3 regions of the Streptomyces huasconensis genome follow, and region 3 is predicted to be linked to each of the others. Evidence: riboswitches for the same ligand, from Rfam matches in the RefSeq annotation. Region 3 holds a riboswitch; each other region holds the start of a gene.
The links. A riboswitch is a leader RNA that binds a small molecule or an ion and turns the genes downstream of it on or off. The one in region 3 is predicted to bind cobalamin.
Positions count from the first base shown of each region.

Region 1: it holds a riboswitch for cobalamin, as region 3 does, so the genes downstream of both, J2N69_RS09515 (ABC transporter substrate-binding protein) here and J2N69_RS13300 (ABC transporter substrate-binding protein) in region 3, are expected to answer to the same signal.
Region 2: it holds a riboswitch for cobalamin, as region 3 does, so the genes downstream of both, J2N69_RS24775 (ribonucleoside-diphosphate reductase subunit alpha) here and J2N69_RS13300 (ABC transporter substrate-binding protein) in region 3, are expected to answer to the same signal.

Region 1 covers NZ_CP086119.1:2,110,456-2,120,391, reverse strand. Annotated here, with positions in the region: gene J2N69_RS09560 (hypothetical protein) at 1-107, opposite strand, end outside; gene J2N69_RS09555 (MarR family transcriptional regulator) at 187-660, opposite strand; gene J2N69_RS09550 (alpha/beta fold hydrolase) at 718-1,584, shown strand; gene J2N69_RS09545 (arsenate reductase family protein) at 1,619-1,987, opposite strand; gene J2N69_RS09540 (hypothetical protein) at 2,155-2,451, shown strand; gene J2N69_RS09535 (alpha/beta hydrolase family protein) at 2,589-3,596, shown strand; gene J2N69_RS09530 (HAD family hydrolase) at 3,600-4,733, opposite strand; gene J2N69_RS09525 (helix-turn-helix domain-containing protein) at 4,975-5,838, shown strand; gene J2N69_RS09520 (VOC family protein) at 5,874-6,314, shown strand; cobalamin riboswitch at 6,322-6,506, shown strand; gene J2N69_RS09515 (ABC transporter substrate-binding protein) at 6,591-7,601, shown strand; gene J2N69_RS09510 (FecCD family ABC transporter permease) at 7,670-8,629, shown strand; gene J2N69_RS09505 (ABC transporter ATP-binding protein) at 8,626-9,465, shown strand; gene J2N69_RS09500 (hypothetical protein) at 9,466-9,831, opposite strand; gene J2N69_RS09495 (hypothetical protein) at 9,846-9,936, opposite strand, start outside.
Region 2 covers NZ_CP086119.1:5,397,386-5,407,321, forward strand. Annotated here, with positions in the region: gene cyc1 (epi-isozizaene synthase) at 1-833, shown strand, start outside; gene J2N69_RS24765 (bifunctional albaflavenone monooxygenase/terpene synthase) at 830-2,206, shown strand; gene J2N69_RS24770 (ribonucleotide-diphosphate reductase subunit beta) at 2,295-3,317, opposite strand; gene J2N69_RS24775 (ribonucleoside-diphosphate reductase subunit alpha) at 3,317-5,722, opposite strand; adenosylcobalamin-variant (AdoCbl-variant) riboswitch at 5,869-5,966, opposite strand; gene J2N69_RS24780 (GNAT family N-acetyltransferase) at 6,040-6,543, opposite strand; gene mctP (monocarboxylate uptake permease MctP) at 6,621-8,261, opposite strand; gene J2N69_RS24790 (DUF3311 domain-containing protein) at 8,264-8,533, opposite strand; gene J2N69_RS24795 (YbdD/YjiX family protein) at 8,667-8,864, opposite strand; gene J2N69_RS24800 (carbon starvation CstA family protein) at 8,861-9,936, opposite strand, start outside.
Region 3 covers NZ_CP086119.1:2,946,948-2,956,883, reverse strand. Annotated here, with positions in the region: gene J2N69_RS13340 (immune inhibitor A domain-containing protein) at 1-877, shown strand, start outside; gene J2N69_RS13335 (hypothetical protein) at 989-1,288, shown strand; gene J2N69_RS13330 (isochorismatase family protein) at 1,305-1,889, opposite strand; gene J2N69_RS13325 (nicotinate phosphoribosyltransferase) at 1,969-3,297, opposite strand; gene clpS (ATP-dependent Clp protease adapter ClpS) at 3,376-3,690, shown strand; gene J2N69_RS13315 (DUF2017 domain-containing protein) at 3,719-4,324, shown strand; gene J2N69_RS13310 (amino acid permease) at 4,697-6,190, shown strand; gene J2N69_RS13305 (M67 family metallopeptidase) at 6,277-6,699, shown strand; cobalamin riboswitch at 6,702-6,822, shown strand; gene J2N69_RS13300 (ABC transporter substrate-binding protein) at 6,868-7,827, shown strand; gene J2N69_RS13295 (FecCD family ABC transporter permease) at 7,905-8,921, shown strand; gene J2N69_RS13290 (ABC transporter ATP-binding protein) at 8,918-9,691, shown strand; gene J2N69_RS36515 (putative leader peptide) at 9,761-9,862, shown strand.

The DNA.
Region 1 (9,936 bases), 840 kb from region 3:
GCCGCGTCGTAGCAGGGCGTGTAGGCGGCGCCCTCCGAGTGCAGCGCCGCCAGCAGCGCGCTCGCGAGGACCGTTCCGTATACACCCCCGAACATCCAGCTCCGCACGGCGCGCTCCTTTCTCCGCGTTCTCGCTCTGCGTCTTCCGGAGCTGTCAACGCTATGCGGGTCTATGTAACGGTTTGCCTTATATGCCCCATCGGTCCCCGGACATTGGTTCCCGGGCATGGCCGAGGACCCCGCCCAGGAAGCCCTTGACCGCCGCGAGCTGCTGCTCGTCGTACCCCTGGAGCAGGTCCACCGTCCGCCCGATGAGGGGGTGGAAGAAGGACTGCCCGAGCGCCACCGCCCGCTCCTCGATCTCGATCAGCACCCGGCGCCGGTCGCGCGCGTCCCGTACGCGGCGGACGTGGCCGAGCCGCTCCAGGCGGTCGATGAGGCCGGTCGTGCCCGCCGAGTGAAGACCCAGCTCCGCGCCGAGGCGTCCCGCCGTCACGGCCGCGCCCTCCCGCCGCGCGTCCATCAGGCGGATCAGGGCGCGTACGTCGGTGGGGTGCATGCCGTTGCGCACGGCGAAGTCGGCGGTGCGCAGGCTCAGTTCGACGGTGACGGCGCGCAGGAGGTGGACGATCTCCAGCTCCGCGTCCGGGCTGTCCGGCATGGTCTCCCTCGCATATTCTCTCGCTCGGCGAGATAATACGAGGAGGCCGACCCACCCATGACTGATCCGGCTGACCCCGAGGCGTTCCAGGCGGCCTACGACACCGTCCTCGCCAAGTGGCCCGAGGGCACCACCACGCGGACCGTGCCCACCCCCTACGGGCACACGCACGTCACCGTCCACGGCCCCGCCGACGGCGCCCCGCTCGTGCTGCTGCCCGGCGGCGCCGCGACCGGCCTGAGCTGGTTCGCCAACGCCGCCGAACTCGCCCGCACGCGCCGGGTGTTCGCCGTCGACCTGGTCGGCGACCCCGGGCGCAGCGTCCCGGTGGCCGAGCGGCCGGTCCGTACCGTGACCGACCTGACGGCCTGGCTGGACACCCTGCTCGACGGGCTCGACATCCCGGCGGCCGACCTGGGCGGCCACTCGTACGGGGCCTGGATCGCCCTCCACCACGCCCTGCGCGCGCCCGGCCGCGTGCGGCGCCTGGTGCTCGTCGACCCCACGCGGTGCTTCGCCGGGTTCCGCCCCGGCTACCTGCTGCGCGCCCTGCCCACGCTGCTGCGCCCCTCGGCGCGGGCGACGCGCGCCTTCCTCGACTGGGAGACCGGCGGCGCCCCGCTCGACGCCGACTGGCTGGCGCTCCAGGAGCGCGCCGCCGCCTTCCCCGCCGCCAGGCCGGTCATGGGCCCGCGCCCGGCCCCGGCCGCCCTGCGCACCCTGCGCCCGCCCACGCTGGTCCTCCTGGGGGACCGCAGCCGTGCCCACGACGTCCGCAAGGTCGCCTCCCGTGCCGCCGCCCTGCTCCCGGACGCGACGGTGGCGACCCTGCCCGGCGTCTCGCACCACGCGCTCCCGCACGCGCGCCCGGCCGAACTCGACCGTGCTGTGGCCGAGTTCCTCTCCCGTACGGCGGCGGCGTGACGGCAGCCGACGGGAGGGCGCGTCCCCGGGGGCGTCAGCGGGAGAGCGCGTCCCGCACCGCCTCCTCGGTGCGGGCCACCACCGCCGTGCCGTCGTCCGCCGTGATGATGGGGCGCTGGATCAGCTTCGGGTGCTCGGCGAGGGCCTTGATCCAGCGCGCGCGGCCCGAGGCGTCGCGCGGCCAGGCCTCGCGGTCCTTGAGGTTCAGCTCCTTGGCGGCCTGCTCCTGGGTCCGCGTGATGTCCCACGGTTCGAAGCCGAGGCGATCGAGGACGGCGCTGATCTCGTCCTCGGTGGGCACGTCGTCGAGGTAGCGCCGCACGGTGTAGTCGGCGCCCTCCGCGTCGAGCAGCGTCAGGGCGCTCCGGCACTTCGAGCAGGCGGGGTTGATCCAGATCTCCATGCCCACACGCTACCTCCGGAACACCCGCCCCAGGCCGCCCGGCACGCCCTTATTCGAACACCCCAAAGGCCGTCTGGCCAGCGGCGATTGTCAGTGCCCCGCAGTAGAATCACAGTAGTGTTCGAGGGCGCCCGACGGGGGGTCCCGACCGCGACAGGAGGATGCCCGTGCCCGCTGCCGCACTGACGACCAAGCGTGTTTCCCGACCCGTACTGCTCGACCTGCCGTACGCACCACTGGAGAAGAAGGCGCTCCCCGCCGGACGCCCCCGCGAGTGGTACGTCAACCACAACCGCCGCCTGAAGGCCATGCGCCTGGCGATCGCCCTGCTCGACTCGGGCGTCCATCTGCCGAACCAGGCGAAGAACACCACGATAAGGAGCATGGCCGAGGAGGTCGGCATCCATCCGCCCTCCGACATCACCTGCCACATGGTGCGCGCGCTGATGCGCTACAGCCGCTGACCGGTCACATCTAGGCCGCCGGCCGGATGTACTCTGACCGGTGAGCAAGTCCTGGGCCCGTGGCGGGAGTTGACCGCCACGGGCCCGTTCGGCGTGGCCCCGTGCGCTCATGTGTGCGATGGGACATGCTGGGCCCCATGACCCAGCCGGAACCCGTCGGTGAACTGCCGCTCCTGACGACCGCCGAACTCCCGGACGGCGTCCGTGTTCCGGTGCGCGCCCTGCGCGCGCCCGCCCCGGAACGCTTCCTGCCGTCCGGCTCGGGCCCGGCGCCCGGGCCGCCCCCGGCCCCCGCGGTGCTCATCCTCCCGGCGATGGGCACCCCCGCCCGCTTCTACCGCGGCTTCGCCCGCCACCTGCACGGCGAGGGCCTCACCGTGCTCACCGCCGACCTGCGCGGCCAGGGCGAGGCGGCGACACCGCGCGCCACCGGCCGCGGCGCACGCGACCACGGCTACCGCGTGCGCGATCCCGGCTACCGCACGCACGACCACGGGTACCGCACGCTCGTCGAGGAGGACCTGCCCGCCATCCTCAGGGCCGTCCGCGCCGAGCTGGGCCCCGAGCCGCCCCTGTACCTCCTCGGCCACAGCCTGGGCGGCCAACTCTCCCTGCTGTACGCAGCGTTGGGCGCCGGTCCGGCCGTCGACGGCGTCGCGCTCGTCGCCTCCGGCTCCGTCTGGTTCCGCGCGTACGGCCCGCTGCGCGCCCCCGGTCTCCTCCTCGGCGAGGTGCTGATCGCCGCGACGGCGACCGCGCTCGGCCGCTGGCCCGGCGCCCGCCTCGGCTTCGGCGGCAACCAGCCCAAGGGCGTCATGCGGGACTGGGCCCACCAGGGGCTCACCGGCCGCTACGCCGCCAAGGGCTCCGCGCGCGACTACGAAGCGGCCCTGGCCGCCCTGGAGCTGCCCGTCCTCGCGGTCTCCGTCGAGCACGACACCCTCGCCCCCGCCTCCGCCCTCGACCACCTGCTCGGCAAGGTCCCCCGGGCCCGGCTCACCAGGCGCCACTACACGGCGCGTGAGGCGGGCGCCCGCCTCGACCACTTCGCCTGGACCAGGGCGGGCGGGCCGCTCGCCAAGCAGGTGGCGGCGTGGGCGACGGCCGAGGAGCGCCCGGGGCGGGGCCGGGCGGCCCGCGGCTAGCGGTTAGCGGATCTGCTCGGGGGTGACCGTCAGCCACCGCTTGTCGGCGGTCACCTGCTGGCCCAGCTCGCGCTGCCGCTCGGCGTTCTTCCGCTTCATCCCGTCGAGCTGCTTCATGTACGCGTCCTTGCGGTTGACCCAGACCCGTACCCCGCCGTGCTCCACGTCCGCCGAGTGGAACAGCATCGGACCGTCGCTGACCGGGGTGTCACCGGCGACGAGGATCGGCTTCTTCCACTCGTCGATGTACGTGTTGATCGCCGCGGGCTTGCCCTCGTACCAGGTCAGCGGTGCCCACAGGTGCGGCGTCAGCTCGCGTCCGGCGAGCTTCGCGCGGTCCTTCTCGCCGAAGCGGCCCTCGGCGATCTCCTTGCGGGAGCTGGTGACCTCGCCGGTCTCGCGGTCCTTCAGCTGCATCGACACCCCGATGACGTTCCGCGGCCGCACGCCGTAGCCGTACTTCGGGTCGGCGAGGACCATGCGCACCAGGTCCTCGCCGGCCGCGCTGACCACGTACACCTCGATGCCGTGCGCCCGCAGCGTCTTGTAGAGCTGCCGCATGCCGTTCGACAGCTCGGGCGGCTTCACCTCGGTCCTGGTGACCTTCCCGTCCTCGTAGTACTCAGCGGGGATCGGCTTCTTGTACGCCAGCAGCTCGTCGACGTACCCCTTCAGCTCCTTCAGCGTGAACCCGGAGAAGATCTGCGCGGCCCACGGATAGCAGACCTGGTCGTCCACCTCGCACAGCCGGTTGTAGTAGCTGTAGAGGCTCTCCTTGTGCGTGGCCGTGTCCTTGAACGGGACGACCTTCAGGGAGGGGTCCATGGTCGTGCGGGTCAGCACGCCCTTCATCTCCAGGAAGGGCAGCAGCGACTCCTCCAGGTCGTTGCGGTACGAGGTGTTGTCCGCGTCGAAGACGGCGTACGCGCCCTTGTGGTCGTTGGCGGCGATGACCTTGCCGAGCTTCCTCGCGACCGGCTTCGGCCAGTGCGACAGCTCGCGGGCGGTGGCGGCCGAGCCGTCCGCCGCCGTCGCCTCGCCCGCGGGCCACAGCGCGCCGCCCGCGAGGACGGCGGCGACGAGCGCCCCCGCGCCACCGACGATGAAGGCCCGCCTGTTCTTGGCTCGTACTGCCATGTTTCCCGTGTCCCGCCGTTCCTGAGTGCGATGTGCGGCCCCGTCCGGAGCGGCGCGCCATGCTATGGGCGATGCCACGCGATTCCCATGATCGAAGTCACCGGGCGGGGAGGGCATGGGGCGGGTGGTGAGGGGTAGCGGAGAGGGCCCCGCGTCGCCGGGGGCGTACCGGGCGGTCGCGAGGTGGGCGGGCCGCGCATCGGGCGATCGCGAGGTGGGCGGGCCGCGCATACTGGGACGCATGGGCACCCGTGAGTTCGTGCGGGCCGTTCCCCGGCTCGACGGCATGGTCGTCTCCGCGGTCGGCTACCGCACCGCGGGGCAGCAGCCCGCCCTGCACCGCGGCCTCCCCTCGCCGTACCTGACGGTGATCTTCTCGCTGGACGGGGCCATCGCCACCGGCGGCACGCCCGCCCAGGCGACCGGCGCCGACGCGGTCCGCACCGACATCGTCGTGGGCGGCCTGCACCAGAGCCCCGCCTACGTCCGCCAGCCCGAGCACGAGGCAGGCATCCAGCTCGCCGTGCACCCGCTGGCCGCCCGCACGCTCCTCGGCCTGCCCGCCGCCGAACTGGCCGGACAGCTCGTCACCGCGGGCACCGACGTCTTCGGCGCCCGCGCCGCAGAGGTCCGGGAGCGGCTCTGTGCCCTGGACACCTGGGAGGACCGCTTCGCCGCCCTCGCCGCCTACCTGCGGCAGCGCGCGGACCGGCCCGCCGGAGCCGTGCGCCCCGAGGTCGCCGAGGCCTGGGCCTGGTTCGCCCGGCACCGCGGCGCTGGCACCCTCGGCGGCCTGTCCCGGCACGTCGCCCTCAGCGAGCGCCGCCTGACCGCCCTCTTCCGCGCCGAGACCGGGCTGAGCCCCAAGCAGGCCGCGCGCCTGATGCGCTTCCAGCACGCCAAGAGCGCCGTGACCCGCGCCGTCGCGGCGGGCGGCCCGCCCGACCTCGCCCGGGTCGCCGCCGACACGGGCTACTACGACCACTCCCACCTCGTACGGGACTTCCGGCAGTACACGGGGGTGAGCCCCACCGGCTGGCTGGCCGAGGAGTGCCGGAATATCCAAGCCGGGGCGCACGGCGACGGCGAAGAGTGGAAGCCATGAACACCACACCTGACACCACCGACACCACTGACGGCATGTCCGAGGCCCCGCGGCACGAGCCGCTCACCGCCCCCGCCCCCACGATCTGGCCGGCCCTCCAGGCACAGGACGCCCCCGCCCTCATCGACTTCCTCGTCGACACCGTCGGCTTCCTGCGTACGGCCGTCTACGAGGACGGCGGCCGGATCGCCCACGCCCAGCTCGACTGGCCCGAGGGAGGCGGCGTCATGCTCGGCTCGTACGACCCGCAGAGCGCCACCGCCGCCTGCGGGAAGCCCGGCACCGCCGGCGCCTACGTCGTCACCGACCGGGTGGACGACCTGTACGAGCGCCTCCGCGCGGCCGGCGTGAAGATCACCACGGAGATCGAGGACAAGCCGTACGGCAGTCGCGAGTTCGGCATCCAGGACCCGGAGGGAAACCGCTGGTCCTTCGGCACCTACCGGGGGGAGCCCAGGCCGGGGCAGGGCCGGTGAGGGCGCGTGATAACTTGCGCAAGCCAGTCAAACCCACACCTGGGCCAGGGAATCCGGTGCGAATCCGGAACTGACGCGCAGCGGTGAGGGGGACGGGCGGGGCCACGGCCACTGGGCGTCTTCGGACGTCTGGGAAGGCGCCCCGCCCGGCCGATCCCGAGTCCGAAGACCTGCTGGCGCCTCCGCTCGCACACCGGGCGGCGGAGGTCGTGACGCAGACCAGGCTCCGCGTATGAGCCGTGAGACTCAAGGGATCGCGTGTCCTCGACAGCCCGTATGTCCGCCGCCCTCTGTACCGCACTGCTCGCGCTCACCGCGTGCGGGGGCGGCGCCGCGCAGAAGTCCGAGGGCAGGAGCGCCGACGGCTACCCCGTCACGGTCGCCTCCTGCGGCAAGGAGGCCACGGTCCAGGCCCCGCCGCAGCGCGCCGTCTCCCTCGACCAGGGCTCCACGGAGATCCTGCTCTCCCTCGGCCTCGCCGACCGCATGGCGGGCACCGGCACCTGGACCGACCCGGTCCTGAAGAACCTGGAGAAGGAGAACGCCAAGGTCGAGCGGCTCGCCGACCGCTACCCCTCCCTGGAGAAGGTCCTCTCCAAGGAACCGGACTTCGTCAGCGCCTCCTTCCTCTACACCGTCGGCAAGGGCGGCGTCGCCGACCGCACGAAGTTCACCGAACTCGGCGTGCCCGTCTACGTCTCGCCCACCGACTGCGCGGGCAAGGACAACGACGGCGGCGGCGACGGCAAGCGCGTCAAGACCCTCACCATGGACACCGTCTACGGCGAAGTACGCGACCTCGCCAAGGTGTTCGGCGTCGAGAAGCGCGGCGAGAAGCTGATCGCGGACCTGAAGAGCCGCGTCACGAAGGCCACGAAGGACATCGAGGCCTCCGACGCGACGCTCCTGTACTGGTTCGCCAACTCCGACGCCCCGTACATGGCGGGCTGCTGCGGCGCCCCCGGCATCATCACCCGCGCGCTCGGCGCGCAGAACGTCTTCGACGACACCCGCGAGGAGTGGCCCCAGATCAACTGGGAGACCGTCGCCGACCGCGACCCCGACGTCCTCGTCATCGGCGACCTCACCCGCAAGTCGCAGTCCGCGGAGAGCGCGGCGGCGAAGATCAAGTTCCTGGAGTCCAACCCGGCGACCAAGAACCTCACCGCCGTGAAGAAGAAGCGCTACATCCTCCTCAGCGGTCAGGCCATGAACCCCACGATCCGCACGGTCGACGGCATCGAGCAAGTGGCCGCCGGGCTGCGGAAGTTCGGACTGGCGAAGTGAGCCCGGCCGCCCCCGCCGCCCGGCAGGGGCTGCTGTGGCTGGCCGGCGGCGCCGCGCTCGTCCTCTCGATGGCGGTCGCCGTCACCATCGGCCCCGCCGACATCTCCGTCCCCGACGTGTTCTCGGCCCTCGCCGCGCACCTCGGCTGGGGCGAGGCAGGGCTGACCCCCCTCCGGGACGGCATCGTCTGGAACCTGCGGCTGCCCCGCACCCTGCTCGCCGCCGTCTGCGGCGCGGGCCTCGCGGTCTGCGGCGCCGTCATGCAGTCCCTGCTCCGCAACCCCCTCGCCGACCCCTTCGTCCTCGGGGTCTCCTCCGGGGCGTCGACCGGGGCGGTCGCGGTCGTCGTCCTCGGCGTCGGCGGGGGAGCGCTGTCGATCTCGGCGGGCGCCTTCGTGGGCGCGCTCTGCTCCTTCGCGCTCGTCCTCCTGCTGAGCCACACGCTCGGCGGCACGACGGACCGCGTCGTCCTGTCGGGCGTCGCGGCGATGCAGCTCTTCTCCGCCCTGACGTCATTCGTCATCCTCACCGCGGGCGACGCGGAGACCACCCGCGGCGTGCTGTTCTGGCTGCTCGGCTCGCTCAGCGGGGCGGGGTGGACGGACGTAGGGCTGTGCGCGGCCGTCCTCGCCGCGGTCCTGCTCGTCTGCCTCGGTCACGCCCGTACACTCGACGCCTTCGCGTTCGGCCAGGAGGCGGCGGCGACACTCGGCGTACGGGTGGCCCGCACCCGCCTCGTCCTGCTCTGCGCGACGGCGCTGCTGACCGCCGTCCTGGTCAGCTCGGCGGGCGCCATCGGCTTCGTCGGCCTGGTCCTGCCGCACGCGGCCCGCGCCTTCACCGGCTCGGGTCACGCCCGGCTGCTCCCGGTCACGGCGCTGACCGGTGCGGTCTTCCTGGTCTGGGTGGACACCCTGGCCCGCACGGCCCTGGACCCGCAGGAGGTCCCGGTGGGCGTCGTGACGTCGCTCATCGGCGTACCGGCGTTCGTGGTGGTGCTGTACCGGACACGGGGGGCGACGACATGACGTACGGAACCACGGCTGCGGCCGAGGCGGGACTGCGCGCCGACCGGGTCACCCGGGCGGCCGGCGGCCGGCTCATCGTCGACGGGGTCAGCCTCGCCCCGCCACCCGGTGCCACCGTGGGCCTCCTCGGCCCCAACGGCTCCGGCAAGTCCACACTCCTGCGCATCCTGGCGGGCGTCCTGGCCCCCGCCTCGGGGGTGGTCACCCTGGACGGCAACCCGCTCGCCGCCACACCGCGCCGCGCGGTGGCACGCCGTATCGCGGTGGTAGAACAACACGCCACCACCCAGACCGAGTTGACCGTACGAGACGTCGTACGGCTCGGCCGCATCCCGCACCGCCGCGCCTGGTCGGCCCCCACGCCCCACGACGAGCAGGCGGTACGCGAGGCCTTGGCCCGCACCGGCCTCACCGAACGCGCCGCCCAGTCCTGGCACACCCTCTCCGGCGGCGAACGCCAACGCGTCCAGATAGCCCGCGCCCTGGCCCAGGAACCCCGCGAACTCCTCCTGGACGAACCCACCAACCACCTCGACATCCAGCACCAGCTGGATCTGCTCTCCCTGGTCGCCGACCTCCCCGTCACCAGCGTGATCGCCCTGCACGACCTCAACCTGGCGGCGATGTTCTGCGACCACGTACTGATCCTCAAGGAGGGCACGGCGTACGCGGCGGGCACACCGGCGGAGGTGATCACGGAGAAGCTGATCGCCGAGGTCTACGGCGTCCGCGCGGTGGTGACCCCGGGCGACCCCACCCCGACCGGCGGCCCGCCGGTCCCGTCGGTCCGCTTTCTGCGGGGCCCGGTGGCCATCCATCCGGGACGGCGCCGGTAGTCAGCCCAGCGACTTCTCGATGGCCTCGAAAATGTCCGCGTCAGTCTCCTGCTGCCAGGTCGGAAGGTCAGGCCAGTCGGCCACATACCCCGGCTTCGGCTCATCGAAATGCCTGAACATCTGGGCTGTCCAGCATGTGGCGACGAAGCGGCTCTTCTGCTCCCGCGACAGCCGGGCCGTGGTGCCTCCGCTGATCTCCACGAAGTGGCGGACCTGCTCGTACACGGAGCCCGCCGCCTCACGCTCCCACTGTGGGGTGTCGTCCCAGGGCGTGACGTAGCCGGCCTTCGGCTCTCCCGGAAAGTGCTGGCGAACTCCCGTGATCCAGGCTTCCCGGAACAGTCGTGCACCCTCGGTCTGCGACATGCCTACCCCTCTCGTCACGGCGCGCTCAGAGCGGCGATCTCGACCCCCAGCTCCGCCACGCGTGGGTCGCGGCCCAAAGAACCGAACTCGTCGCACAGGGCCTGG
Region 2 (9,936 bases), 2.5 Mb from region 3:
TCAGCAGCTGGTTCTTCGCGTGGGACGACCGGCACGACCGGGACTCGGTGCACGGCCGCGCGGCGCAGTGGCGGCTGCTGTGCCGGGGCCTGCACGACGCGCTCGACGCGCCCCATGAGTATCTGCGCGACCGGGACCCGTTGGTCGCCGGTTTCGCGGACTGCGTCCGCCGCCTGTACTCCTTCCTGGGCCCCAGCTGGAACGCCCGGTTCGCGCGCCACTTCCACCCCGTGATCGACGCGTACGACCAGGAGTTCAGGAACCGCCGCGACGGCGTCGTGCCCACCGTCGAGACGTACGTCGAGCTGCGTCGCCTCACGTTCGCGCACTGGGCCTGGATCGACCTGCTCGAACCCACCGCCCGCCGCGAACTGCCGGACGCCGTACGGAAGCACCCCGCGTACCGGCGGGCGGCACTGGCGACCCAGGATTTCTCCGCCTGGTACAACGACCTGTGCTCACTTCCCAAAGAACTCGCGGGAGATGAACTGCACAATCTCGGTATCAGTCTCATTCACCACGAGGGGCTGACGCTCGAAGAGGCGGTGCGCGAAGTTCACCGACGGGTCACGCAATGTGTCACGAATTTTCTCGAGGCCGAGGAAGAAGTGCTGCTGTTCGCCCGTAACTTGTCCGAGGGAACCGCACGCGGAAAGGAACTCGCGGAAGCGGTGGAATCCTGCGTCGGCAACATGCGGAACTGGTTCTCTTCCGTGTACTGGTTCCACCACGAATCCGGTCGTTATCGGGTGGACAGCTGGGACGACCGGTCCATGCCCCCGTATGTCACGGAAGACGTCCTGGCGGAAAACGAACTGGTGGGTGAGGAATGAGCGTCGAGTCCGCGATACCCGTACCGGCGGCCTCCGGGCCGGACCCGCTGCGCACCCCGCCGCTCGTCCCGGGCGGCGCGCCTTTGCTCGGCCACGCCTGGAACCTCGTGCGCGACCCGCTCGGCTTCCTCGCGAAGCTGCGCGACCACGGCGACCTCGTACGGATCAGGCTGGGGCCGAAGACGGCGTACGCGGTCTGCGACCCGGAACTCGTCGGCGCCCTGCTGAAGCGCCCCGAGTACATCGTCGGAGGCCCGCTCTGGGACACCCTCGAAGTGCTCCTCGGCAAGGGCGTGGCGACCAGCAACGGCAAGCTGCACCGGCGTCAGCGGCGGATGATGCAGCCCGCGTTCCGGCCCGAGCGGATCGCCGACTACGCCAAGGTGATGGAGGAGGAGGCGCGCGCCACGGCGGCCCGCTGGCGGCCGGGCGAGACGGTCGACGTGGGCACGGAAATGTTCCGCACGGCTGTGCGCATCGTCTCGCGCTCGCTCCTGGAGGTCGACTCGATCCGCGAGAAGGCGGACCGCATCGCCGACTCCCTGCACACCGTCTTCGAGGGGCTCTACCGCCGGATGGTGCTCTCGGTCGGGCCGCTCTACCGCGTGCCGACCCCCGCCAACCGGCGCTTCGAGAAGGCGCTCGCCGACCTGCACGCGCTCGTCGACGAGATCATCGCGGAGCGCCGGGCCGCCGGCCCCGGCGGACCGGCGGACCTGCTCGCGGAATTGCTGCGGGCCACGGACGAGGCCGGGGAGCCGATAACCGACCAGGAGATCCACGACCATGTGGTCTCCCTCGTCGTGGCCGGCGCCGAGAATGTCGCGTCGACGCTGGCGTGGACCTTCCATCTGCTCACCGAACACCCCGACCAGGAAAGGAAGTTGGTTGAAGAGGTAAATTCTGCGGTCGGGGATCGCGCGATCACATTCGCCGATCTGGGCGACCTGCCGCACACCCGCAATGTCATCACCGAGGCCATGCGCATACGGCCCGCCGCCTGGATATTCACGCGCCGGTCGGTGGCCGAGACCGAGCTGGGCGGCTATCGCATTCCGGCCGACGCGGACATCGTCTACAGCGTCTACGCCATGCAGCGCGACCCGCGTTCCTTCGAGCGGCACCTGGAGTTCGACCCGGACCGGTGGGCACCCGAACGGGTTGCCGACATACCGGAGTTCGCGATGATGCCGTTCAGCGTCGGCAACCGTAAGTGCCCCGGGGATCACTTCAGCATGGCCGAACTGGCCCTCATCCTCGGCACGGTGGCCCCGAGGTGGCGCCTGGAGCGGGTCCCGGAGACCGACAGCGGCACCCGCGTCGGCATCACCCTGCATCCGAAGCGGCTGGTTCTGCGGGTGATGCCGCGCTGAGCGACATGAACGGCCAGGGGCGCCGCCGAGCGGTCGGGGGCGCCCCGGATGTGCCCGCCCCGCCCCCCGTGACGAGGCGGGCACACGCTCAGAACTCGTCGTCGAACGACACCGACCCCTCGACCGCGACTTGGTACGCCGACGGACGCCGCTCGAAGAAGTTGGTCAGCTCCTGCACGCCCTGGAGCTCCATGAAGGAGAACGGGTTCGACGAGCCGTAGACCGGCGCGAAGCCGAGCCGCTGGAGGCGCTGGTCGGCGACGCACTCCAGGTACGCGCGCATCGAGTCGGTGTTCATGCCCGGCAGGCCGTCACCGCACAGGTCGCGGGCGAACTGCAGTTCGGCCTCGACGGCCTCCTTCAGCATGTCCGTCACCTGCGTCTGGAGCGCGTCGTCGAACAGCTCGGGCTCCTCCTTGCGGACGGTGTCCACCACGTCGAAGGCGAAGCTCATGTGCATCGTCTCGTCGCGGAACACCCAGTTGGTGCCGGTCGCCAGGCCGTGCAGCAGACCGCGGCTGCGGAACCAGTAGACGTACGCGAAGGCACCGTAGAAGAAGAGCCCCTCGATGCACGCGGCGAAGCAGATCAGATTGAGCAGGAAGCGGCGGCGGTCGGCCTGGGTCTCCAGGCGGTCCAGCTTCTCGACCGAGTCCATCCACTTGAAGCAGAACTGCGCCTTCTCGCGGATCGAGGGGATCTCCTCGACCGCGTCGAACGCGGCCGCCCGGTCCTCGGGGTCGGGCAGATAGGTGTCGAGCAGCGTCAGATAGAACTGGACGTGCACGGCCTCCTCGAAGAGCTGGCGGCTCAGGTACAGCCGTGCCTCGGGGGAGTTGATGTGCTTGTAGAGCGTCAGCACCAGGTTGTTGGAGACGATCGAGTCACCGGTCGCGAAGAACGCGACGAGGCGGCCGATCAGGTGCTGCTCCTCGGGCGTCAGCTTCGCCAGGTCGGCGACGTCCGAGTGGAGGTCGACCTCCTCGACGGTCCAGGTGTTCTTGATCGCGTCCCGGTAGCGCTCGTAGAAGTCGGGGTAGCGCATGGGGCGCAGGGTCAGTTCGAAGCCCGGGTCGAGAAGGTTCTTCTCGGAGTTGGCGGTGGAGCTCATTACTGGCAGGCCTCGCAGGACTCGGGGTTTTCCAGGGAGCAGGCGACGGCCTCTTCGGCCGTGACCTGCGCGGGGACGGGAGCGGCGGCGGTGTTCGAGCCGCCGGCCGCGCGGGCGATGCGCGTGGCGGGGCGCGAGCGCAGGTAGTACGTCGTCTTCAGGCCCTGCTGCCAGGCGTACGCGTACATCGAGGAGAGCTTGCCGATGGTCGGCGTCTCCAGGAAGAGGTTCAGCGACTGCGCCTGGTCGAGGAACGGGGTGCGCGCGGCGGCCATGTCGATCAGGCCGCGCTGCGGGATCTCCCAGGCCGTGCGGTAGAGCGCGCGGACGTCCGCGGGAATCCAGCTGAAGCCCTGCACCGAGCCGCTGGCCTCGCGCAGCGCCTCGCGGGTCTGCTCGTCCCAGACGCCGAGCCGCTTCAGCTCCTGGACCAGGTAGGCGTTGACCTGGAGGAACTCGCCGGACAGCGTCTCGCGCTTGAAGAGGTTGGAGACCTGCGGCTCGATGCACTCGTAGACACCCGCGATGGACGCGATGGTGGCGGTCGGCGCGATGGCCAGCAGCAGGGAGTTGCGCATGCCGGTCTCGGCGATGCGGGCCCGCAGCGCGTCCCACCGCTCCGGCCAGGTCAGCTCGACGTCGTAGTGGTCGGGGTGCAGCACGCCGCGCGCGGTGCGGGTCTTCTCCCAGGCGGGCAGCGGGCCCTCCCGCTCGGCGAGGTCGGCCGACGCCTCGTACGCGGCGAGCATGATCCGCTCGGCGATGCGGGTGGACAGGGCGCGGGCCTCGGGGGAGTCGAACGGCAGCCGCAGCTGGAAGAAGACGTCCTGGAGGCCCATCGCGCCGAGGCCCACCGGGCGCCACTTGGCGTTGGAGCGGCCGGCCTGCTCGGTCGGGTAGAAGTTGATGTCGACCACGCGGTCGAGGAACGTCACGGCGGTGCGGACCGTCTCGTCAAGACGCTCCCAGTCGATGTCCCGGATCGCCGTGTCCACGAACGCGCCGAGGTTCACCGAGCCGAGGTTGCACACGGCCGTCTCGCCGTCGTCCGTCACCTCCAGGATCTCGGTGCAGAGGTTGGAGGAGTGCACGGTGTGGCCGGGCTCCGCCGTCTGGTTGGCGGTGCGGTTGGCGGCGTCCTTGAACGTCATCCAGCCGTTTCCGGTCTGCGCGAGGGTGCGCATCATGCGGCCGTACAGGTCCCGGGCCGGGATGGTCTTCTTCGCGAGCCCGGCGGCCTCCGCCTCGCGGTAGGCGGCGTCGAACTCCTCGCCCCACAGGTCGACGAGGTCGGGCACGTCGGCCGGGGAGAACAGTGACCAGTCCTGGTCGGCGGCGACGCGGCGCATGAACTCGTCCGGAATCCAGTGCGCGAGGTTGAGGTTGTGCGTGCGGCGCGCGTCCTCACCGGTGTTGTCGCGCAGCTCCAGGAACTCCTCGATGTCGGAGTGCCACGTCTCCAGGTAGACCGCGGCCGCGCCCTTGCGCCGGCCGCCCTGGTTCACGGCGGCGACCGAGGCGTCCAGGGTCTTCAGGAACGGCACGATGCCGTTGGAGTGCCCGTTCGTGCCGCGGATCAGCGAACCCCGGGACCGGATGCGGGAGTACGAAAGGCCGATGCCGCCCGCGTGCTTGGAGAGCCGCGCGACCTGGTGGTAGCGGTCGTAGATGGAGTCCAGCTCGTCCAGCGGGGAGTCGAGGAGGTAGCAGGAGGACATCTGCGGGTGGCGGGTGCCGGAGTTGAAGAGCGTCGGCGAGGAGGGCAGGTAGTCCAGGCGGCTCATCAGGCCGTACAGCGCGGCGACCTCGTCCACGGCGGCGGCGCCGTCGTCCTTGGCCAGACCGCTCGCGACGCGCAGCATGAAGTGCTGCGGGGTCTCGATGACCTGCCGGGTGATCGGGTGGCGCAGCAGATAGCGGCTGTGCAGGGTGCGCAGGCCGAAGTACTCGAACCGGAAGTCGGCGCCGTCGGCGAGCGCGGCGACCACCAGCGCGTCGAGCCGGGCCGCGTGCGCCGTCACGAAGGACGCCGTGCGGTCGGCGATGAGCCCCTCGCGGTGGCCGACCGCCACGGAGTCGGTGAAGGAGCGCACGCCCTGCGTGGCCGCCTCCTCGCGGATGCCGATCGACAGGAGCCGGGCCGCCAGCTTCGAGTACGCCGGGTCCTCGGCGATGAGCCCCGCGGCCGCCTCGGTCGCCAGTTCCCGCAGCTCCGAGAGGTCCGCCTTGGCCGAGCGGCCGCGCAGGGCGGCGGCGGCGACCCGGCCGGGGTCGGCGTCGGGGAGGTCGGCGGTGAGATCGGTCAGGGTGCGCAGCAGCGCGGCCCCTGGCCCGTCGGTTCCCTCGGCACCCTGGGCGGTGGGCGTCGACGGCGCTGACGCGGGTTCGGCAGGCGCGATGGTCACGTGGGGGGCACTCCCTCGCTCGGCTCTGGGCCAGGGGGAGGCGGACGGCACACACGGGCGCACCCGGGCAGGGCGGCGTACCGCGTCCACCGGCCCACTCCACGAGGCCCGGACGGTCGGCACCCGGGCCGGACGGCACGGGTGCACTGTCGGCAGGTCATCGGACTCCGCGTACGCCGAATGCGTACACATGCACCGTTGCGGGACAGTTCCGGACTTGCACCGGATTTCCCTGCGGCGACAGCGAGCACGAGCATACATCTTGTGCCGGGCCTGAGAAGCGGGCCCACATCTTGTGTCGGCTCGCGGAGTGGTGGCTAGAGCTTCAGCGCGTACGCCAGCAGCGGCACCGTCTCGATCGGCCGCCAGTCACGCTCGGGCGTCCGTACGAACCCGAGGCGCTCGTACAGCCGGTGGGCGGCGTGCATGGACCTCTGCGTGGACAGCACGAGCGAGGTGCGGCCCGCTTCCTTGGCGCGTCGCACGCACTCCCGTACGAGCGCTTCGCCGGCGCCCCGGCCGCGCGCCTCGGCAGAGACGGCGAGCATCCGTATCTCCGCGTCGTTCGCGCCCGCGATGTCGGCCATCGGCCCGCCGGAGGGGACGTAGGTGACGCCGCCGAGCACCTTGCCCGCCACCTCGGCGACGAGGATCTCGGCGTGCGCCGCGCGTCCCGGCACGTCCCGCAGCACGGCGAGGTAGGGGTCGTCCTCCCCGAAGTCCAGGTGGCCGCCGTCGAGATAGGCCTGCGCGGTGAGGGCGCCCAGCGCCTCGTACTCCTCGGGGAGGGCCCGCCTGATCGTGAGGGTCGTCGTGTCCATGGGCCGCAGTGTGCAACACGGGTACGACAGAGGGCCGCCGGTTTTTCCGGCGGCCCTCCGTCGCGGCGGGGCGGGGCTCAGTGCCCGGCGCCCGCGGTCGCCTTGGGCAGTTCCTCCATGACGCCCGGGTCGCCCGCGTCGGCGGTGTAGTCCCCGGGGGAGGTCTCGTCGACGCCGTCCGGGGCCTTCAGCGCCTTCAGGACGAAGGTGAGGACCACGGTCACGATGACGTTCAGGACGAACGCGGTGAGGCCGATGTAGCCGATCTCGCCGATGCCCGGGATCGTGTCCGAGGAGCCGCCGAAGTGCTTCTGCGTCGGCGACGCGACGCCGTACGCGGCCAGTGTGCCGTAGACCATGCCGACCGCCCAGCCGCCCAGCAGCGCCCAGCGGTGGAACCAGCGCGTGAAGAGGCCGCCGACCAGCGCGGGCATCGTCTGGAGAATCCAGATGCCGCCGAGCAGCTGGAAGTTGATCGCGACCGTCTTGTCCATGGTGAGGACGAAGACGAGCGCGCCGACCTTCACCAGGAGCGAGACCAGCTTGGAGACCTTGGTCTCCTGCGCGGGCGTCGCGTCGGGCCTGATGAAGTCCTTGTAGATGTTGCGGGTGAAGAGGTTCGCGGCCGCGATCGACATGATGGCCGCCGGGACCAGCGCGCCGATGCCGATGGCCGCGAACGCCACGCCCGTGAACCAGTCGGGGAACATGTCCTCGAACAGCTGCGGGATCGCCAACTGGCCGTTCTCCACCTTGACCCCGGCCGCGATCGCCATGAAGCCGAGCAGCGCCAGCAGGCCGAGCATCAGCGAGTACAGCGGCAGGATCGTGGTGTTGCGGCGGATCACGTCACGGCTCCTGGACGAGAGCGTCGCGGTGATCGAGTGCGGATACATGAACAGCGCCAGCGCCGAACCGAGCGCGAGCGTCGCGTACGTCCACTGCCCGGCCTCGGCGGGCGCGAGCGCGCCGCGCGGTTTGTCGGTCGCCGGGTTGGTCTGCGCGAAGGCGTCGCCGGCCTTGGCGAAGATGTCGTCGAAGCCGCCCAGCTTGATCGGGATGTAGATGATCGCGACGACGATGACGAGGTAGATCAGGCCGTCCTTCACGAACGCGATCAGCGCGGGCGCGCGCAGCCCCGACGAGTAGGTGTACGCGGCGAGCACCGCGAAGGCGATCAGCAGCGGCAGGTCCTTGATGAACCAGTTGGTGTCCGGGCCCCCGCCGACGCCCATGACGTCCAGGACGGCCTGGATGCCGACGAGTTGGAGCGCGATGTAGGGCATCGTGGCGAGCAGGCCGGTGACCGCGACGGCCAGCGAGAGCCCCTTCGAGCCGAAGCGTCCGCGCACGAAGTCCGAGGTGGTGACATAGCCGTGCTTGTGCGAGACCGACCACAGGCGCGGCAGGAAGGTGAAGATCAGCGGATAGACGAGGATGGTGTACGGCACCGCGAAGAACCCGGCCGCGCCCGCCGCGTAGATCGCCGCCGGGACGGCCACGAAGGTGTACGCGGTGTAGAGGTCGCCGCCGAGCAGGAACCACGTGACCCAGGTGCCGAACGACCGGCCGCCGAGGCCCCATTCGTCCAGGCTCTGGTCGTTCTCGGCCTTGCGCCAGCGGGCGGCCAGGAAGCCCATGACCGTGACCGCGACGAAGAAGAAGACGAAGACGGCGAGGGCGACGCCGTTGACACCGCCGGTGCCTGCTGCGAGCACGTTCACCGGGCCACGCCTTCCTCGGCGCGCACGGACTCGCGGGCGCGCTGGTCACGCTGCCACAGCTTGTACGCGATCATCGTGAGCAGCGTGGAGATGACCACCCACAGCATCTGGTACCAGTAGAAGAACGGGATGCCTATGAAGGTCGGTTCGATCCTCGCGTACGAACTCACCCAGAGCATTGCCACGAACGGTGCGACAAGGCAGACCGCGATGACCACGCGGACCGGCGTCACCACCGGTCTGTTCACTTCCGGCGCATCTGACATGTCGCGGCTCCGTTCCCTCACTTGTCCCATGTTTAACGTGCGGGAAATCTAAGCCACGGTCTCGCGGTATGGAACCCCTGTCCGTATAACGGACGCGTGCCGGAGGTGCCGTACCGCCTGTTCAGCCGCCCCCTCAGCAGCAGCGGAACCCCTGCCGCGGGTCCGACTCCTGGCGGTCCGTCCGCATCCGCTCGAAGTCACGGCGGCTGGGCACCGCCGCGGCCGGATGGTCCTTGCGTACGTGCGCCACGTACCGCTCGTACGCCGACTCGCCGGTCAACTCGCGGACGTACCACCGCATCCAGCGCACCCCGCGCAGCAGCCAGGTCAACGCGTAGGCTCCCGCGTCCCGTCGCGCCGCGCTTCCCGCTTCTCCTCGGCGGTCGGGAAGAGCCCGGCGGGGGCCGTCACCTTCGACTCCACGTACGGCGCTTCGCTCAGCCGGGAGGCCTCGGGGTCGCGGATGTGCTTGAGGCAGACCCGTGCCGCGTCGGCGATCACGATGACGATGAGCAGAGCGAGCGCCGCCGAAAGCACGCCGTCCACCGTCGAGTTGGTGACGACGGTGTGCATGTCGTCCATGGTCTTGGCGGGCGGCAGGACCTTGCCGTCGTCGATGGCGTCCTGGTAGATCGAGCGCTGCTTGAAGAAGCCGACCCGCGGGTCGTCGGAGAACACCTTCTGCCAGCTCGCCGTCAGGGTCACCGTGGCGTCCCAGGCGAGCGGAACGCCGGTGATCCAGGCCCACTTGAGGCGTCCTGACTTCACGAGCAGCGTCGTGCAGACGGTGAGGGCGACGGCGGCGAGAAGCTGGTTGGCGATGCCGAAGACCGGGAAGAGCTGGTTGATCCCGCCGAGCGGCTCGTGGACGCCGACCCACAGGAAGTACCCCCACAGCCCGGTGACGGCGGCGCTGGTCAGCACCAGGCCGGGCTTCCAGCTCACCCGCTTGAACGGCTTGTAGACGTTCCCGAGCATGTCCTGGAGCATGAAGCGGCCCACGCGCGTGCCCGCGTCGAGCGCGGTCAGGATGAACAGCGCCTCGAACATGATCGCGAAGTGGTACCAGAAGGCCCGCATCGAGCCGCCCGTGACCTGCGAGAAGATCTCCGAGACGCCGACCGCGAGCGTCGGCGCGCCGCCCGTGCGCGAGAGCAGCGAGGACTCCTCCACGTTCTTGGCGGCCTGCGCCAGGTCGGCGGGGGAGATGCTGTAGCCGAAGTTCGCGACCGCCTTCGAGGCCTCCTGCACGGTGTCGCCGACGACACCCGCCGGCGCGTTCATCGCGAAGTACAGGCCGGGGTCGATGATCGAGGCCGCGACGAGCGCCATGATCGCGACGGACGACTCCATCAGCATGGAGCCGTACCCGATCATCCGGACCTGCGTCTCCTTCTGGATCA
Region 3 (9,936 bases):
CAACTACGACTACCTCTACACCGAGGTCTCCACGGACGGCGGCGCCAACTACACGCCGGTCGACGGCACCGCGGACGGCAAGCCGATCACCCGCGACGCCGGTGACAAGCCCGCGCTGACCGGTGTCTCGGGCGCGTACAAGAAGCTGGTCTTCCCGCTCGACGCCTACGCCGGCAAGAAGATCGACCTCCGCTTCCGCTACGCCACGGACGGCGGCGCGGGCGGCAAGGGCTTCGCGGCCGACGCCCTGACGATCACCGGGGACGGCGCCAAGCTCTTCGAGGACGGCGCCGAGGGCGACGACAACGGCTGGACGTCGAAGGGCTTCTCCCGCATCGCCGAGTCCTTCACCAAGAAGTACGACCAGTACTACCTGGCCGAGAACCGCCAGTACGTCTCGTACGACAAGACCCTGAAGGTCGGCCCGTACAACTTCGGCTTCTCGGGGACCCGCCCCGCCTGGGTGGAGCACTACCCGTACCAGACCGGCCTGATGATCTGGCAGTGGGACACCTCCCAGAAGGACAACAACACCAGCCAGCACCCCGGCCAGGGCCTGATCCTGCCGGTGGACGCGCACGCCAAGCCGCTGAAGTGGAAGGACGGCTCGCTCCTGCGCAACAAGATCCAGCCGTTCGACGCGCCCTTCAGCAAGTACGCCACGGACGCGTTCACGCTCCACAACGCGGACGTCGCGCTGAAGATCAAGTCCCAGAAGGGCGTCCCGGTCTTCGACGACCGCAAGGGCACCTACTGGTACGCCTCGAACCCCACGGGCAGCGTCAAGGTCACTGACACCAACACCCAGATCAAGATCATCAAGCAGCCGAAGGACGGCTCGACGATCACGGTCCAGGTGGGTCGCTCGACGAAGTAATCAGCGTTTCCCCAGGTCAAGCCATGATCGGCCGTCGCCCTCTAGCGGGCGGCGGCCGATCGTGTTTAGGTGCGTGCTGTGTACTTCTTATTGACGGGGGTGTGACCGACCATGTCCGCAGGAGGTTTCTGCAAGCTGCCGAACGGCAGCGTGGTGGTGGCGCTGACCCTGCCCAGCCCGGTGGAATCGGGCGGCGCGGTCAGGATGATCGTGCACTCCGCGAACCGCGCGAGGGCGCTGACCCGCCTGCGGAACCTCGGCCTGCGGGCGGTGTACCTGCGAGGCAACGCGGAACCGCCCACCCCCGACGAGGTCACGGCCGTGCTGCACCACCCGGACGGGCTGATATGGCGCACGGCACCCAACTCCCTGCAGGAGCTGTGGCACCCGATCAGGGCGCTGCGGCGCTGAGCGGCGCCCCGGTCGTTCAGACGACGGGCTTGCCCGTCAGCTCGACCCCGGCCGCGCGCAGCTCGGTCAGCGCCCGCTCGGTCGTCTCCCCGCCGACCCCCGCGGTCAGGTCCAGCAGCACGGTCGTGCGGAACCCCTCCCGCGCCGCGTCCAGCGCGGTGGCGCGCACGCAGTGGTCCGTGGCGATCCCGACCACGTCCACCTCCGTGATCTCGCGCTCCCGCAGCCACTGAGCCAGGGAGACGCCGTTCTCGTCGACGCCCTCGAAGCCGCTGTAGGCGGCCGAGTGGGCGCCCTTGTCGAAGACCGCGTCGATGCCGCCGGACGCGACGGCGGGGGCGAAGTTCGGGTGGAAGCCCACGCCCTCCGTGCCCGCGACGCAGTGCGGCGGCCAGGAGTCCACGTAGTCCGGGTGGTCCGAGAAGTGGGCGCCGGGATCGATGTGGTGATCCCGGGTGGCCACCACGTGGCGGTAGCAGGCCGGGGCCTGGCCGATCAGCTCGGTGATGGCGGCGGCCACGTCCGCGCCACCGGCCACCGCGAGGCTGCCGCCCTCGCAGAAGTCGTTCTGCACGTCTACGACGATCAGTGCGCGGCGCATGGGCGGTGTCCTTTGGTGGGGTGACTACGAGCCTAGAGACTTCACGTGCGTTGCGGGAAGGGGCACCTGCCCGGGTCCGTCAGAGATATTCCGTGGGGATGACCGCCTCGCCGCGCGACAGCTGCGTCGCCGACAGGGGCAGGCGGGCGCGGGCGGCGGCGTGCCGGTCGCGGACCGCGTCCAGCGGCTCACGGGCGATGACCTGGCCGCCCTTGACCAGCTCGACCAGGAGCTGGGCGTCCGCCAGCTCGGCGGGCACGGCCCCGGTGCCGATGACCTCGGCCTCGGCGACGCCGTGCTCATCGGTCCGCCGCGCGGCCCACTTGCGGCCGCCCACGGAGCTCTTGGCGCCGAGCGACTTCTTCGCCACCGGCTCCAGCGGGGCCTTGGGGTCGGCCGAGTGGGCGCGGGCCACCAGCTTGTAGACCATGGAGGCCGTGGGGTGCCCGGACCCCGTGACGAGCTGCGTGCCCACGCCGTACGCGTCCACGGGCGCCGCCCGGAGCGAGGCGATGGCGTACTCGTCGAGGTCGGAGGTGACGACGATCTTCGTCTCCGTCGCGCCCAGCTCGTCCAGCTGCTGGCGCACCCGGTGGGCGACGAGCAGCAGGTCACCGGAGTCGATGCGCACGGCGCCAAGCTCCGGCCCGGCGATCTCGACGGCCATGCGGACGGCCTCGGTCACGTCGTAGGTGTCCACGAGCAGGGTGGTGCCGCGGCCCAGCGAGTCGACCTGCGCGCGGAAGGCGTCGCGCTCGCTGTCGTGCAGCAGGGTGAAGGCGTGGGCGCTGGTGCCGACGGTCGGGATGCCGTAGCGGAAGCCGGCGGCCAGGTCGGAGGTGGTGGCGAAGCCGCCGACGTACGCGGCGCGGGACGCGGCGACGGCGGCCAGCTCGTGGGTGCGGCGGGCGCCCATCTCGATCAGCGGACGGTCCCCGGCGGCCGAGGACATCCGGGAGGCGGCGGCCGCGATCGCCGAGTCGTGGTTGAGGATGGAGAGGATCACCGTCTCCAGGAGCACGCACTCCGCGAAGGACCCCTCGACCCGCAGGATCGGCGAGCCCGGGAAGTAGACCTCGCCCTCCGGATAGCCCCAGATGTCGCCGCTGAAGCGGTAGCGGGACAGCCACTCCAAGGTGGGCTCGTCGACGATGCCGCGCTCGCGCAGGAAGCCGAGGACGCCGGCGTCGAAGCGGAAGTTCTCGACGGCGTCCAGGACCCGGCCGGTGCCGGCCACGACGCCGTAGCGCCGCCCCTCGGGCAGTCTGCGGGTGAAGACCTCGAAGACCGAACGGCGCTCGCCCGTACCGGCTTTCAGCGCCGCCTGGAGCATCGTCAGCTCGTACTGGTCCGTGAAGAGGGCCGTCGAGGGAACGTCCACCGGCAGGCCAAGGTCCGCTGTGTTCATGCGAAGGATGCTACCCGCATCTCGTCACTCTGACGATTTCCGGGCCCGTTTGTGCGCCTGCCCCCTGGGAGTGGCAGCATGGGACAGGTGAGTACGGCTCCCGCAGAGATCACCCGCCCGGCCTCGGACGAGGAGGCGTTCGTCGTCCCCGAGCCGGACGTCCCCTGGATCACGCTCGTGCACAACGACCCGGTCAACCTCATGAGCTACGTGACGTACGTCTTCCAGTCGTACTTCGGCTACTCCAAGGAGAAGGCCACCAAGCTCATGATGGACGTGCACCAGAAGGGCCGCGCGGTCGTCTCCACCGGCAGCCGCGAGGAGATGGAGCGCGACGTACAGGCCATGCACGGATACGGGCTGTGGGCCACCCTCCAGCAGGACCGCAAGTAGCGGCGGACCGGAAGCAGCGACGCATCTGATGCCAGGACAATTCGAAGCGATCCCCGGGGGCGGCGCCGCCGTCACGCTCGACGAGGTCGAGATCTCGATCATCCGTTCCCTCGCCGTGCAGCTCCTGGAGCTGATCGGTCCGGGCCCGGGCGGCGAGCCCTCCGACGACCCCCTCGCGGAGCTGTTCGCCGAGGGCCCGAGCGAGCCGCCCGCCGACCCGGTGATGCAGCGCCTGCTGCCGGACGCGTACGGCGGGCCCGGCAGCGAGACCGGGGACGTCGGACGCGACGAGGAACTGCGGGCGTATTCGGCCGAGTTCCGCCGCTTCACGGAGAATGACCTGAGGGCCAAGAAGCGGGACGACGCGCTGGTCGTGATCCGTTCGCTCGACGCGATGGCGTCCTCCGGCGAGGGCGGAGCTGTCCTGAAACTGTCGGTGGAGGAGTCGCGGCACTGGCTCGGCGCCCTCAACGACCTCCGGCTCGCGATCGGCACCCGCCTGGAGGTCACCGACGAGAAGGACGCCGATCTGCTCTACCGGCTCCCCGACTCCGACCCCCGCAAGCCGATGGTGATGGCCTACCTCTGGCTGGGCGGACTGCAGGAGACGCTGGTCGGGACGTTGCTGGACTGAGCCGGACCGAAATCCGGTGCATAGGGCAGCGAAATTTGCTGTACTGGACACCTTCCGTTCACGTGGCCGGTGCTTCGCTCAGCGGACGCTCAAATCCGGATAACGATCCCGTCACTTCATTGCCCGAGTTTGCGGCACGAAGAGACCTTTGTCCGCTTCTTCCTGTGGTGTGCGTCACAGGTGGCTGATTCCCTCACTGTTGCCGCCGTGATAAATCTTCACGACCGCTCGGTGACGCCACCCATGTCACCGAGGGCGCTCGGGCCGGCAGACCGCCGGTAGCACTCCATATACATCCGGGGGGATCAGGACCTGATCCGCAGCCATCAACGCGAGACGCGGGCGCGGATCAGCATGGAGAAAGGCGTCACCATGACCTCAGTGCAGGTCGAAGAGCAGCACGACGGGCACGACGGCAATGGTGCCGTGCAGGCCGCGGGCGGCCCGTCCGGCGAGGGCGAGGGCTACCAGCGCGGTCTGGGAGCCCGGCAGATCCAGATGATCGCGATCGGCGGTGCCATCGGCACCGGCCTGTTCCTCGGCGCGGGCAAGGCCATCCACAAGGCCGGCCCCAGCCTCATCCTGGCGTACGCCATCGCGGGCCTCGTCATCTTCTTCATCATGCGGGCACTCGGCGAGCTGCTCATGTACCGCGCCGTGTCGGGCTCCTTCTCGGAGTACGCACGCGAGTTCATGGGCCCGTTCTTCGGATTCGTGACCGGCTGGACGTACTGGCTCTTCTGGGTCGTCACCGGCATCACCGAAGTCACAGCGGCCGCCCAGTACATGCAGTACTGGACACACGACTCGTTCCCACAATGGGCATACGCCCTTGTCTTCACGGTCATCCTGTACGGCGCGAACCTCATCTCCGTGAAGCTCTTCGGTGAGCTGGAGTTCTGGTTCTCGATGGTCAAGGTCACCGCCATCATCGGCATGATCCTGATCTGCGTCGGCATCCTCACCATCGGCTTCTCCGACGCCGGGGACACCGCGACCGTGGCCCACCTGTGGAACCAGGGCGGTTTCTTCCCGAACGGCATCAGCTCCACGCTGATGACGCTCCAGATCGTGATGTTCGCCTTCCTCGCCGTCGAGCTGGTCGGCGTCACCGCGGGCGAGTCCAAGGACCCGAAGACCGTTCTGCCCAAGGCCATCAACACCGTGCCGTGGCGCATCGCCGTCTTCTACGTCGGCGCGCTGATCATGATCCTGTCGGTCGTGCCGTGGACGCACTTCCAGCCCGGTGTCTCGCCGTTCGTCGCCGCCTTCGAGAAGATGGGTCTGGGCGTCGGTGCCGCGATCGTGAACTTCGTGGTCCTCACCGCCGCGCTCTCCTCCTGCAACTCCGGCATGTACTCCACCGGCCGCATGCTGCGCGACCTGGCGCTCAACGGCCAGGGCCCGAAGCTCTTCACCAAGCTCACGAAGAACGGCCTACCGCTGTTGGGCACCACGTTCTCCGCCGCGTTCATGCTGGTCGGCGTCTGGATCAACTACCAGTGGCCGGGCGAGGCGTTCAACTACGTCGTCTCCTTCGCCACCATCTCCGGCATGTGGGCCTGGATCATGATCCTGGCCTGCCAGATCCGCTACCGCCGCAAGGCCGACCGCGGCGAGCTGCCGCAGTCCACCTTCCGGGCCCCGGGCGCCCCGTACACCAGCTGGTTCGCCCTGCTGTTCATCGGCATGGTCATCGTGATGATGGGTGTCGACAAGGACGCGCGGATCTCGCTGTACGCCGCCCCGGTCTGGGCCGCGATCCTCGGGGTCACCTACCTGGTCCTCAAGAGCCGCAACCCGCAGGCCGCCGCGTTCAACAAGCGCAAGATCGGCGCGGACAGCGTCTCCGTCACCAAGGACTGACCTCTCCGCAGAGGCCGCTGTCCAGCATTCGGGCCCGCCCGTACCACACTTCGGTACGGCGCGGGCCCTCTGCTTATCCTGGCGCCATGCTGACCATCACCCAGGCCCTCCACGACCAGATCGTCGCGCACGCGCGCCAGGACCACCCCGACGAGGCGTGCGGCGTGGTCGCGGGCCCGGCGGGCACCGGCCGCCCCGAGCGGTTCATCCCGATGCTGAACGCCGCGCGCTCGCCCACGTTCTACGAGTTCGACTCGGGCGACCTGCTCAAGCTCTACCGCGAGATGGACGACCGCGACGAGGAGCCGGTGGTCATCTACCACTCGCACACCGCGACCGAGGCCTACCCCTCCCGCACCGACATCACGTACGCCAACGAACCCGGCGCCCACTACGTCCTGGTCTCCACCGCGGACACCGACGACGCGGGCCCCTTCCAGTTCCGCTCGTTCCGGATCGTGGACGGCGAGGTCACCGAGGAAGACGTAAAGGTCGTACAGGCATACTGAGCTTTACCCATGAGGCGGCAGGACCCAGGAAGCCGGTGCGAGCCCGGCACGGTCCCGCCACTGTGACCCCACCCCCACTCCGGGGCGGGGGAGTCAGGAACTGACCTGCCGCCTTTGCTCCACACAACGCAGGGGACGCGGAAATCCCCTGGAGGAGGCAGTTCAGCCATGTCCCGCGCCCTACGCGTGCTCACCGCCGCGGCCCTGCTCGCCCCGCTCGCCGCCTGCGGCTCGTCCGGCTCCGGTGACGCCAAGCCCGCCGCCAAGGCCCCGGGCTTCCCGTACACCGTCACCAACTGCGGCGTGAAGACCACGTACGAGGCGCCGCCGAAGCGCGCCGTCACCATGAACCAGCACGTCACCGAAGTGATGCTGGAACTCGGCCTCAAGGACCGCCTGGCCGGCACCGCCTACCTCGACGACAAGGTCCTGCCGAAGTACGAGAAGGCGTACAAGTCCGTCCCCGTGCTCGCCAAGGAGTACCCCTCCTACGAGAAGCTGCTCGCCGCCAATCCCGACTTCGTCTACGGCGGCTACGCCAGCGCCTTCCTCGCGGGCGACGGCCGCAGCCGCTCGGCCCTCGCCAAGTCCGGGATCAAGAGCCGCCTCAACGTCGAGGGCTGCGCGAAGCGGGCGATCACCATGGACGACGTGTACCGCGAGGTGCGGGAGGTCGGCGCCACCTTCGGGGTGCGCGAGCGCGCCGAGAAGTGGGTGAGCGGGGCCAAGCGCGAACTGGCCGCCACCGCCGAGAAGTCGAAGAGCGACAAACCGGTCTCCGTCTTCGTCTACGACAGCGGCGACAAGACCGCGTTCACGGCGGGCGGCCGCGGCATCGGCAACGACATCATCGAGCGCGCGGGCGGCCGCAACGTCTTCGCCGACGTCGACAAGTCCTTCAGCGACGCGTCCTGGGAGAAGGTCGTCGAGCGCCGCCCCGAGGTCATCCTCATCCTCGACTACGGCGCCACGACCGTCGCCCAGAAGAAGAAGCGCCTCCTCGACGACCCGGCCCTCGCGGACGTCCCCGCCGTCAAGAACGAGCGCTTCGCGGTGCTGCGGCTGTCGGACGTGGTCACCGGGGTACGGGCACCGGAGGCGGTGAGGAAGCTGGCGGGCCAGCTGTGACCTCCCTTGCTGAGCCTGTCCGGCGTTTGAGGACGAGCCCGAAGGGCGATAGACGGGGGTCGAAGGGGCGCCGCCTCTTGATCCTGACGGCACTCACCGCGGCCCTCGCGGCAGCGACTGTCGCCGGCCTCGCCCTGGGCTCCGTCCGCATCCCGCCCGGCCAGGTCCTGGAGATCCTCACCGGCCGGGCGGAACCCTCCCCGTTCCGCACCATCGTGCTGGACGTCCGCCTCCCCAGGGTCCTGCTCGGCGCGGCCGTCGGCGCCGGCCTTGCCGTCATCGGCACCGTCCTCCAGGCCCTGGTCCGCAACCCCCTCGCCGACCCGTTCCTCCTCGGCGTCTCCTCGGGCGCCTCCGTGGGCGCCGTCAGCGCGATCGTGCTCGGCGGGATCTTCGGCCTGGGCACCGCCCTCAGCACCACCGTCACGATCCCCGCCGCGTCCTTCGTCGGCGCGCTGATCTCCCTGGTGCTGGTCTACGCCCTGGCCAGAGGCGGCGGCGGAGGCTTCGCCACCGGGCGCCTGATCCTCGCCGGGGTCGCCGTCTCGTACATCCTCACCGCCCTCACCAGCCTCATCCTCGTCACCGCCGACAGCGCCGACCACCTCAAGGAAGTCCTGTACTGGACGCTCGGCGGCCTCGGCAGCGCCCGCTGGGACATGCTCGCCCTGCCCTGCGCCGTCCTCGCCGTGGGCACCGCGCTCCTGGTGGCGCTCGCCCGCCCGCTGGACCTGCTGCTCGTCGGCGAGGAGGGCGCCACCGTCCTCGGCCTGGACACCGCCCGCTTCCGCGCCGCCGTCTTCGTCCTCGCCTCGCTCCTGACCGGCGTCCTCGTCGCGTACAGCGGCGCCATCGGCTTCGTCGGCCTGATGGTGCCGCACGCCGCCCGCATGCTGGTCGGCGCCGCACACCGCGCGCTGCTCCCGGTGGTGGCGCTGATGGGCGCGGTCTTCCTGGTCGCCGCCGACCTCGCCGCGCGCACGGTCGCCGCGCCGCAGGACATCCCCGTCGGCGTCCTCACGGCGCTGACCGGCGGCCCGTTCTTCCTGTGGCTGCTGCACAGGAGCCGTACGCACGAAGGGGCGCCCGCGTGAAGCTGTGCACCGAGGACCTCGGCTACACCACCCCCGGCGGCGCCCGCCTGCTCGACGGCGTCTCACTGACCGTCGCCGACGGCGAGACGGTCGGCATCGTCGGGCCCAACGGCAGCGGCAAGACGACCCTGCTGCGCTGCGTCTACGGCGCGCTCACCCCGACCGAGGGCCGCGTCCTCCTCGACGGGGACGACCTGACGGCGCTCGGCGCCAAGGCCCGCTCGCGGCGCGTCGCCACCGTGCCGCAGGACGGGCAGGCCGGCTTCGACCTCACCGTGCGGCAGGTCGTCGCCATGGGCCGCTCCCCGCACAAACGCTTCTGGGAGGGCGACACCGCGCGGGACGAGGAGCTGGTGGCGGCCGCCCTGACGCGCGTCGGCGCCGAGGGCCTCGCCGACCGCTCCTTCACCGCGCTCTCCGGCGGCGAACGCCAACGCGCGCTGGTGGCACGGGCGTTGGTGCAGCAGCCCACGGTCCTCGTCCTCGACGAGCCGACCAACCACCTCGACATCCGCTACCAGCTGGAGATCCTCTCCCTGGTCGGCGGCCTCGGCACCACCAATCTCCTCGCCCTGCACGACCTCAATCTCGCGGCGTACTACTGCGACCGCCTGCACGTCCTGCGGGACGGCGAGCTGATCACCTCCGGCACCCCCGAGGAGGTCCTGACCAGCGACCTCCTCGCCGAGGTGTACGGCGTGACGGCGGAGGTCGCCGTGCACCCCGCGACCGGGGCGCCGACGGTCACGTACCTCCCCGCATCCAGGTGATGGACGGAAAGCGTCCACCATCTGAGATCACATTCCAGGACCCGGACCGGGAATCGATACGATGAGCGCATGGTTTCCCACGACGTGAGCGACAAGATGCCGGGCATGCTGCTCGTGGCGCGTCTGCACGTCGACCTGTGCAGGCTCAGCAGCGCCATCTGTTCGCGCTGACCCCTGCCGCCGCACGGCCAGCGACGGGCCGCGGCGCCTGACCCGCGTACGACCGCGCACACCGGTGCACGACC